Linked DNA regions of Thalassospira sp. TSL5-1. The protein of the gene in region 3 binds, or shares a complex with, the protein of the main gene of each other region. Links are inferred from orthologs where the notes say so. Each region holds a gene or a part of one and is shown on either strand. Other genes may lie near its edges.

Region 1 (2,905 bases), on a different replicon or contig from region 3:
CCCGTGTAAAGGGATGCGGCATCATTTTGAATGCTGCGGCCTATACTCATACATCGGTCGCTATTCTTGATGCCTTGCTGGCATCTGACCTGCCGATCATCGAGGTACATCTGTCGAATATTCATCAGCGCGACACATTCCGGCACCATTCCTTTGTTTCAAAGGCAGCAAAAGGCATGATTTGCGGCTTTGGTGCCCAAGGGTATGTTCTTGCCCTCGACGCGTTGAAACCCCTTATCGCTCCATCATCATAAAAGATAGTCGAAATGAGCAAGTTCAACATCGATAACGACGCCATTCGCCAGCTTGCAGAATTGCTGGACGAAACCAATCTCACGGAAATTGAAGTTGCCGATGGCGACAACAAAATCCGCGTTGCCCGCCAGGGCACCACCTATGCTGCCGCACCGGCCCCGGTTGCCGCTGCTCCGGTTGCTGCTGCAGCACCGACTGCTGCCAGCAGCGGTGATCTTTCATCGCATCCGGGTTGCGTTAAATCGCCGATGGTGGGTGTTGTCTATTTCGCACCGGAACCCGGTGCCGCACCGTTTATCACCGCAGGCAGCACCGTTGCCGAAGGTCAGACCCTGATGCTGATTGAAGCCATGAAAACCTTCAATCCGATCCGCGCACCGAAGGCTGGTAAAATCAGCCAGATCATTGCGACCGACGGCAACCCCGTCGAATATGACGAGCCGCTGGTCATCATTGAATAATCCGGGGTTATACCGCAATGTTTGAAAAAATCCTGATTGCCAACCGGGGCGAGATCGCGCTGCGTATCCAGCGCGCCTGCCGCGAAATGGGCATCAAAACCGTTGCGGTGCATTCCACCGCCGATGCCAATGCCATGCATGTTCGCCTGGCCGATGAAGCCGTGTGTATTGGTCCGGCAGCATCGCGTGACAGCTATCTGAATATTCCGGCCATCCTGTCGGCGGCCGAAATTACCGGGGCCGAAGCCATCCATCCCGGTTATGGCTTTCTCTCGGAAAGTGCCGATTTCGCTGCAATGGTCGAAGAACACGGTTTTGCCTTTATCGGCCCCAGCCCGGAACATATCCGGACGATGGGCGACAAGATTATGGCAAAACAGACGGCCGAAAAACTTGGCATTCCTGTTGTGCCGGGATCCGATGGTGAAATTACCACCGTTGAACAGGCCAAAAAATGTGCCGCCGACATCGGCTATCCGGTCCTGATCAAGGCATCCGGCGGCGGTGGTGGCCGTGGCATGAAGGTTGTGGAACGCGATGAAGACCTGGCCGAAGCCTTTTCCATGACCCGCAAGGAAGCCTTGCAGAACTTCGGTAATGCCGCTGTTTACATGGAAAAATATCTGGGCAAGCCACGCCATATCGAATTGCAGGTGATTGGCGATTCACACGGCAATGCCGTGCATCTGTTCGAGCGTGACTGCTCCCTTCAGCGCCGCCACCAGAAAGTTCTGGAAGAAGCCCCGGCACCCATGCTCTCGCCCGAGGAACGGGCGCGCATTGGTGGCATCGTTGCCAATGCCATGCGCGGCATGGGCTATCGCAATGCCGGGACCATCGAGTTTCTTTATGAAAATGGCGAGTTCTATTTCATTGAAATGAACACCCGTTTGCAGGTGGAACACCCGGTGACAGAGGCCATTTCAGGCGTTGATCTGGTGCGTGAACAGATCCGCGTTGCCGCCGGCATGGAACTGTCCTTTATCCAGGATGACATTGAAATCAATGGTCATGCCATTGAATGCCGCATCAATGCCGAGGACCCGCAAACCTTTGTGCCCTCGCCTGGTAAAATTCAGGAATATCATGCGCCAGGCGGTCTGGGTGTGCGTGTTGATAGCGGCATTTACACCGGCTATTCCATCCCGCCCTATTACGACAGCATGATTGCAAAGCTGATCGTGCATGGTCGTGACCGCGAAGAATGTATGATGCGCCTGCGTCGTGCGCTGGCCGAATATGCGATTGGCGGCATCAAAACCACCATTCCACTGCATCAGCGCCTGTTGGCCAATCCTGATATTCAGGCCGGGAATTACGATATTCACTGGCTTGAAAAATTCATGGACATGAAGAAGTAAAACAAAAACCGGGGATCAAACGATCCCCGGTTTTTGTTTATTACCACATCATGATGGTCGGATCGGCGAAGCGTTATTGACAGCCTCAGACTCCGGCGAAGGGGGCTCTATTGGATCGCCAACAGGGTCCTGTGGTTGTTGCACCACTGTTTGTGTCTGCTGTTGCTGTTGCTGCTGTTGCGGTTGCGGTTGCTGCTGCGCCAATATTGAGTTCATTTGCGAGGCATTACTAGAGTTGCTACCATTTAAACTCTGGTTGGCACTTGCCTGACTAATAACCGCACTCACTTGCTGCAATGCAGTTGGGTCGGCAGCTACAACCGTCGGATTATTGACCGCTGCATGTGTATTGGCAGCAACCTGCACACTTGCTGTCGGGTTCGCCTGATATACGACCGGTGATGTTGCAACCCGAACCGCCTGGGTCGCAACCTGCGCAACCTGGGCTGGCGCGGCCTGAATCACATTCGGGTTAACAATAATACGGGCCGCAATTGCGGCCACATTATTGGCAGAAGCTGGCGCGGAAGTCTGAACCGAACCGTTGCTGACAACATTAACAGCCACCTGCGCCGCCGCAAGGGCCGCCTTCGGATTAGACTGAACAAGCTGTTCTGCCGCTGCGACAACCTGCTGGGCAAGCTCCGCTTGCCGCGCCGGATTACCGGCACTCAAGACCTGTATCGCCTGCTGAATAGCACCTGCATTACCAGACAAAAGAGCCGCCCGCAAAGCAGGCGGCAACTGGTTTTGCACCCCCGACTGCTGGGCAAAAGCCGTTGTCGTTCCGTATGCGCCGACAAAAGCCGTCGAAACAAGGAAGGCAAC
Region 2 (2,761 bases), on a different replicon or contig from region 3:
GCAGTGGAATGGTGGTTTTGATGCCGCCAATCGCATATTCGGCCAGCGCACGACGCAGGCGCATCATACATTCTTCGCGGTCACGACCATGCACGATCAGCTTTGCAATCATGCTGTCGTAATAGGGCGGGATGGAATAGCCGGTGTAAATGCCGCTATCAACACGCACACCCAGACCGCCTGGCGCATGATATTCCTGAATTTTACCAGGCGAGGGCACAAAGGTTTGCGGGTCCTCGGCATTGATGCGGCATTCAATGGCATGACCATTGATTTCAATGTCATCCTGGATAAAGGACAGTTCCATGCCGGCGGCAACGCGGATCTGTTCACGCACCAGATCAACGCCTGAAATGGCCTCTGTCACCGGGTGTTCCACCTGCAAACGGGTGTTCATTTCAATGAAATAGAACTCGCCATTTTCATAAAGAAACTCGATGGTCCCGGCATTGCGATAGCCCATGCCGCGCATGGCATTGGCAACGATGCCACCAATGCGCGCCCGTTCCTCGGGCGAGAGCATGGGTGCCGGGGCTTCTTCCAGAACTTTCTGGTGGCGGCGCTGAAGGGAGCAGTCACGCTCGAACAGATGCACGGCATTGCCGTGTGAATCGCCAATCACCTGCAATTCGATATGGCGTGGCTTGCCCAGATATTTTTCCATGTAAACAGCGGCATTACCGAAGTTCTGCAAGGCTTCCTTGCGGGTCATGGAAAAGGCTTCGGCCAGGTCTTCATCGCGTTCCACAACCTTCATGCCACGGCCACCACCGCCGCCGGATGCCTTGATCAGGACCGGATAGCCGATGTCGGCGGCACATTTTTTGGCCTGTTCAACGGTGGTAATTTCACCATCGGATCCCGGCACAACAGGAATGCCAAGTTTTTCGGCCGTCTGTTTTGCCATAATCTTGTCGCCCATCGTCCGGATATGTTCCGGGCTGGGGCCGATAAAGGCAAAACCGTGTTCTTCGACCATTGCAGCGAAATCGGCACTTTCCGAGAGAAAGCCATAACCGGGATGGATGGCTTCGGCCCCGGTAATTTCGGCCGCCGACAGGATGGCCGGAATATTCAGATAGCTGTCACGCGATGCTGCCGGACCAATACACACGGCTTCATCGGCCAGGCGAACATGCATGGCATTGGCATCGGCGGTGGAATGCACCGCAACGGTTTTGATGCCCATTTCGCGGCAGGCGCGCTGGATACGCAGCGCGATCTCGCCCCGGTTGGCAATCAGGATTTTTTCAAACATTGCGGTATAACCCCGGATTATTCAATGATGACCAGCGGCTCGTCATATTCGACGGGGTTGCCGTCGGTCGCAATGATCTGGCTGATTTTACCAGCCTTCGGTGCGCGGATCGGATTGAAGGTTTTCATGGCTTCAATCAGCATCAGGGTCTGACCTTCGGCAACGGTGCTGCCTGCGGTGATAAACGGTGCGGCACCGGGTTCCGGTGCGAAATAGACAACACCCACCATCGGCGATTTAACGCAACCCGGATGCGATGAAAGATCACCGCTGCTGGCAGCAGTCGGTGCTGCAGCAGCAACCGGAGCAGCGGCAACCGGGGCCGGTGCGGCAGCATAGGTGGTGCCCTGGCGGGCAACGCGGATTTTGTTGTCGCCATCGGCAACTTCAATTTCCGTGAGATTGGTTTCGTCCAGCAATTCTGCAAGCTGGCGAATGGCGTCGTTATCGATGTTGAACTTGCTCATTTCGACTATCTTTTATGATGATGGAGCGATAAGGGGTTTCAACGCGTCGAGGGCAAGAACATACCCTTGGGCACCAAAGCCGCAAATCATGCCTTTTGCTGCCTTTGAAACAAAGGAATGGTGCCGGAATGTGTCGCGCTGATGAATATTCGACAGATGTACCTCGATGATCGGCAGGTCAGATGCCAGCAAGGCATCAAGAATAGCGACCGATGTATGAGTATAGGCCGCAGCATTCAAAATGATGCCGCATCCCTTTACACGGGCTTCCTGTATCTGGTCAACCAGAACACCTTCGTGATTGCTTTGATGAAAGGCAATTTCCAGGCCCTGTGTCGCGGCATGGTTCTCGCACAGTGACTTTATATCCTCGAGCGTGGTCGCACCGTAAATTTCGGGCTGACGCTGTCCCAGAAGATTAAGGTTAGGGCCATTTAAGATGTAGACGGGTTTTGTCATCCGGTCTCACATATCCAACAGTTTGTGGTGCGTTTATACCACGACGAAAGTCTGACGCAACGCCGCATTCCTTACATCCAGATCACGCAATATGCCAGCTTTGATGTGAAGGCACCGTTAAGGCACGCATTTGTCGGGGTGTGTCGTGGTATTGCGGCGGGGGGATGGATCACGTCTTGCCTTCGTTCCCGGTGCTGACCATACTGCCCGGCAGCATTCAAGGATTAGGAAAGTCAGCAGAACAATGCGCCTTACGATCAATGGTGAAGACCGTATCATCGAAAATGCCCCCACCGTCGCCGACCTGCTTGCGCAATTGAATATTGCCGCAACCAAGGTCGCCGTGGAGCGTAATCTGGAGATTGTGCCTAAAACGGCCTATGGTGCGACTGAGCTGGGCGAGGGCGACCGGCTGGAGATCGTTCATTTTATTGGCGGTGGTTCGGGAGAACCGGAACTGGCCGCTGCGGCGGATGACAGCTTTGTCGTGGCCGGGCACAGTTTTAAATCCCGCCTGTTGGTTGGCACCGGCAAATATCGCGATTTTGAGGAAACCCGCCTGGCAATTGAAGAATCG
Region 3 (4,620 bases):
TCAACGAAACGTTATCAAGCGCGAGCTTTTCACCCTGCGCGCTTTTATAGATCTTGGTCAGTCCTTCAACCTCGATCGCATAATCGGGCATTGCATTCATAAATGAATGATCTCCGCTCTTTTCCACATGGCGCAATTGCGCTAAACCGATGCGGAAGTGTTGATTGAATATGCGTTATGGGTATCATCCCGATCAAACCGGGGTCAATATCGCCGCAAACTGGGAACTAGATATATGAAGATCAGCGAAGAAATCAAAGTTGGCAGCCTGAATATCGCCTGCGACGGCGGCAAAGGGCATCTTGGTCATCCGACCGTTTATCTCAATCTTGAAGAAAAAGGCGAAGTCGTTTGCCCCTATTGCTCCAAGAAATATATCTTTGATAAAGAGCTGGCCCACGCCGACCATTAAGGTCCCCCGTCCGCACAGCGCCAGTCATCCAACCGGCGCCTGACTGCGTAGACATACGGTGTTACCTTCATTTGCCTGCCTCACCCGTCGCAGCCATCATGCTGCGGCCTAAAACGGGGACTATCCATGACGTCTGCTCCGACTTCCGTAAACAGTTTTCGCTCCATGCCCGACCCGGACGGGCATTTTGGCCATTTTGGTGGTCGCTTTGTTGCCGAAACCCTGATGCCGCTGATCCTGGAACTGGAGCAGGCCTACAAAGACGCCAAGGAAGACCCCGAATTCCGCAAGGAAATGGATTACTTCCTGAAATATTATGTCGGGCGTCCCAACCCGCTTTATTTCGCCGAAGGCCTGACCAACCATTTGGGCGGGGCCAAAATCTATTTCAAGCGCGAAGACCTGAACCATACCGGCGCGCACAAGATCAATAACTGCATCGGGCAGATTTTGCTGGCAAAACGCATGGGCAAAACCCGCATCATCGCCGAAACCGGTGCCGGGCAGCATGGGGTGGCAACCGCCACGGTTTGCGCCCGTTTTGGCCTGCCCTGCACCATTTACATGGGTGCAAAGGATATCGAGCGCCAATCGCCCAACGTGTTCCGCATGCGTTTGCTCGGCGCCGAGGTCAAACCGGTCACATCGGGCTCGCGCTCGCTCAAGGATGCGATGAACGAAGCCCTGCGTGACTGGGTCACCAACGTTACCGATACCTTCTATATCATCGGCACCGTTGCCGGGCCGCACCCCTACCCGGAACTGGTGCGTGATTTTCAATGTGTGATCGGCAACGAGGCCAAAGCCCAGATTATGGAAGCCGAAGGCCGCCTGCCCGATGAAGTGATCGCAGCCGTTGGCGGCGGGTCGAATGCGATGGGCCTGTTCCATCCCTTCCTGGATGACAAGGATGTTGCCATTACCGGTGTCGAGGCCGCAGGGCATGGCGTTCATACCGGCCGCCATGCCGCCAGCCTGACCGCTGGCCGCCCGGGCGTTTTGCATGGTAACCGCACCTATTTGCTGATGGATGATGACGGCCAGATCAAAGAAGCCGACTCGATTTCAGCCGGGCTGGATTACCCCGGCATCGGGCCGGAGCATTCCTGGCTAAAGGATATTGGCCGGGCCACCTATGTCTCGATCACGGATAAGGAAGCCCTGGATGCCTTTACCCTGTGTTCGGAAAAGGAAGGCATCATTCCCGCCCTGGAATGCAGCCATGCCATTGCACAAATCGTTAAAACCGCGCCGAAAATGGGCAAAGACCAGATCATTCTGATGTGCCTGAGCGGACGCGGCGACAAGGACATCTTTACCGTGGCTGAAGCACTGGGAGTCAAACTGTGAGTGACGCAATTATCGGCGGCCAGGACCGCATCGCCAAACGGTTTGAAAAACTGCACGCGGAAGATCGTGCCGGTCTTGTCACCTTCATAACGGCGGGCGACCCGGACCCGGAAACCTCGTTTGAAATTCTCAAAGCCCTGCCCGAAGCCGGTGCCGACATTATCGAACTGGGCATGCCCTTTACCGATCCGATGGCCGATGGCCCCGCGATTCAGGAGGCCTCCAACCGGGCGCTGGCTGCGGGCATGCACATGCGCAAGACACTTTCGCTGGTCCGTGGCTTTCGCGATCAGGACCACGAAACCCCGATCATCCTGATGGGTTATTACAATCCCATCTTTATTTACGGTGTGAACGAGTTTCTGGAAGATGCCCGCAATGCCGGTGTTGATGGCCTGATCGTGGTGGACCTGCCGCCCGAAGAAGACGCCGAGCTATGTGTTCCGACCGTCAATAAAGGACTAAGCTTCATTCGCCTGACCACCCCGACATCCGATGACAAACGCCTGCCCAAACTGGTTCAGAACACCAGCGGCTTTGTTTATTATGTATCGGTTGCCGGTGTCACAGGTGCGGGCTCAGCCACAAATGAGCAGATTGTCGAGGCAATGGCCCGCCTGCGGCGCCATACCAATTTGCCCATCGCGGTTGGTTTTGGTATCAAAACGCCTGCCCAGGCCGCCGAAGTTGCCCGCGAGGCCGATGCCGCCGTTGTTGGCTCGGCGATTGTATCAAAAATCGCAGAAAGCCTTGACGAAAACGGCAAGGCCACCGATAACACCGCCCTTGTGGTCACTGGCCTGGTACGTGAACTGGCCGACGGCGTGCGCAACGCCCGCAAATGATGTTGCGCCTGCCCGCAAGACCGATATAGGCAAAACCGAGGATCAATATCCGATATGTCGTGGCTGACTGAATTCGTCCGACCCAAAATTCAGAAACTGGTTCGCCGCAGCGATGTGCCCGAAAATCTCTGGCACAAATGCCCGTCCTGCGAACAGATGATTTTTCATCGCGATCTCGCGAAGAATAACCATGTCTGTCAGCATTGCGGCCACCATATGCGGATTTCCGCGCGCAACCGGCTGGAGCTGATGTTTGACAGCGGCAAATACCAGACCATCGAATTGCCGTCGGTCCCGGTTGACCCGCTGCGTTTCCGCGATCAGAAAAAATATACTGATCGCCTGAAAGCAGCCCAGGCCAAAGCCGAATTCAAGGACGCCCTGGCCGTTGCCCACGGCAGCGTTGGCGGCCACGACACCGTTATTGCCGTGTTTGACTTTGCCTTTATGGCCGGGTCAATGGGCATGGCCGTTGGTGAAGGCATCGTTGCCGCTGCCGAACTGGCCGTGGTGCAGGATGCCGCCCTGATCATCGTGCCCGCATCGGGTGGCGCACGTATGCAGGAAGGTATTTTGTCGCTGATGCAAATGGCGCGCACCACTGCTGCGATTGAAAAGGTCAAGGAAAAGGGCCTGCCCTATTTCGTCCTGCTGACCGACCCGACCACCGGTGGCGTTTCGGCATCTTTTGCCATGCTGGGCGACATTCAGGTTGCCGAACCAGGTGCACAAATCGGCTTTGCCGGTCGCCGCGTGATCGAAAACACCATTCGCGAAAAACTGCCCGATGACTTCCAGACCGCCGAATATCTGCTGGAACATGGCATGGTCGATATGGTGGTGCCACGCAGCGAACTGAACGCAACCTTTGGCCGCCTGATCGACATGATCCGCCGCCCCAAACCCGGCGCATCGATCGTGCCGATCAAGGGCGACAAAAAGAAAACCACCACTGCGGAAAAAGCTGACTGAAGATGCAGGTGCCCTCGCCAAGAAGTAGCGCCATTCTGGGCCGACTCGGCCTGCTTCATCCCAAGATAATTGATTTATCCCTGGGGCGCATTGCAACATTGTTGCAAAAACTGGGCAACCCGCATCTTAAGCTTCCGCCTGTTATCCATATCGCTGGCACAAATGGCAAGGGGTCTACCCTTGCCTATTTGCGCGCCATCTATGAGGCTGCAGGCCTGCGGGTCCATACCTCGACCTCACCGCATCTTGTCACCTTCCATGAACGTATCGTTCTGGCCGGTCAGCAAATCAGCGAAGACGAGCTTTGTGACCTGCTTGAAGAGGTCGAGCGCATCAATGATGGTGCCCAAATCACCTATTTTGAAATCACCCAGGCTGCGGCTTTCCTGGCTTATTCACGGGTCGAGGCAGATGTTCTGTTGCTCGAAACCGGGCTGGGCGGGCGCTATGACGCCACAAATGTGCTGCCCAATCCAGCCCTGAGCGTGATCACCCCGGTCTCGATTGATCATCAGGCCTTTCTGGGCGATACGGTTGAAAAAATCGCCTTCCAGAAGGCGGGCATCATGAAAGCAGGCATTCCCTGTGTTGTTGCCCCGCAAATGCTGCCGGCCTTTGATGTGCTGGTGCGCCACGCCAGCAAGATCAACACGCCGCTGGTTACCAATTTCGCCATCACGGCCGAAGATGACGACGGTTTTGACCTCCATATCGATGGCGAGGCCCTGCGCCTGCCTGCCCCGGCCCTGCCGGGTCGCCACCAATATGTGAATGCAATGGTCGCCACCGTTGCCGTGCGCAATGCCGGGATCCAGGCGAAAAATGGCGATGATATTGATATCGAAACGATTTCCACGGGCCTTAAAAATGCCCGCTGGCCTGCGCGCCTGCAGCGCCTTGCACAGGGCCCGCTGATCGACCTTCTGCCTGATGATGCCGAACTCTATGTCGATGGCGGGCACAATATCGCCGCCGCCGATGTCATCGCCAAATGGCTGGAACGCGCGCACGCAAACGGCGATACCGTTGTCGTTATGGGCA

Evidence for each region.
Region 1: the proteins of accD (region 3) and accC are in contact, whole or in part, in a solved structure (PDB 8UXZ), measured with the Escherichia coli proteins. The link is inferred for Thalassospira sp. TSL5-1 from one-to-one orthologs.
Region 2: the proteins of accD (region 3) and accB are in contact, whole or in part, in a solved structure (PDB 8UXZ), measured with the Escherichia coli proteins. The link is inferred for Thalassospira sp. TSL5-1 from one-to-one orthologs.

What each region holds. Positions count from the first base shown.
Region 1 is NZ_KV880639.1:122,213-125,117, forward strand. It holds accC (acetyl-CoA carboxylase biotin carboxylase subunit), read left to right. Parts: upstream 1-733; coding sequence 734-2,077; downstream 2,078-2,905. Other genes in the region: aroQ (type II 3-dehydroquinate dehydratase), read left to right, coding at 1-254; accB (acetyl-CoA carboxylase biotin carboxyl carrier protein), read left to right, coding at 267-716; LF95_RS17450 (hypothetical protein), read right to left, coding at 2,126-2,905. UniProt on the Escherichia coli protein: This protein is a component of the acetyl coenzyme A carboxylase complex; first, biotin carboxylase catalyzes the carboxylation of the carrier protein and then the transcarboxylase transfers the carboxyl group to form malonyl-CoA.
Region 2 is NZ_KV880639.1:121,443-124,203, reverse strand. It holds accB (acetyl-CoA carboxylase biotin carboxyl carrier protein), read right to left. Parts: upstream 1,726-2,761; coding sequence 1,276-1,725; downstream 1-1,275. Other genes in the region: thiS (sulfur carrier protein ThiS), read left to right, coding at 2,429-2,761; aroQ (type II 3-dehydroquinate dehydratase), read right to left, coding at 1,738-2,184; accC (acetyl-CoA carboxylase biotin carboxylase subunit), read right to left, coding at 1-1,258. UniProt on the Escherichia coli protein: This protein is a component of the acetyl coenzyme A carboxylase complex; first, biotin carboxylase catalyzes the carboxylation of the carrier protein and then the transcarboxylase transfers the carboxyl group to form malonyl-CoA.
Region 3 is NZ_KV880638.1:284,316-288,935, reverse strand. What follows is about bases 1,677-4,620. They hold accD (acetyl-CoA carboxylase, carboxyltransferase subunit beta), read left to right. Parts: upstream 1,677-2,661; coding sequence 2,662-3,579; downstream 3,580-4,620. Other genes in these bases: LF95_RS10845 (bifunctional folylpolyglutamate synthase/dihydrofolate synthase), read left to right, coding at 3,582-4,620; trpA (tryptophan synthase subunit alpha), read left to right, coding at 1,759-2,607; trpB (tryptophan synthase subunit beta), read left to right, coding at 1,677-1,762. Also shown: LF95_RS10870 (ABC transporter ATP-binding protein), read right to left, coding at 1-100; LF95_RS10865 (zinc-finger domain-containing protein), read left to right, coding at 236-412; more of trpB, read left to right, coding at 539-1,676.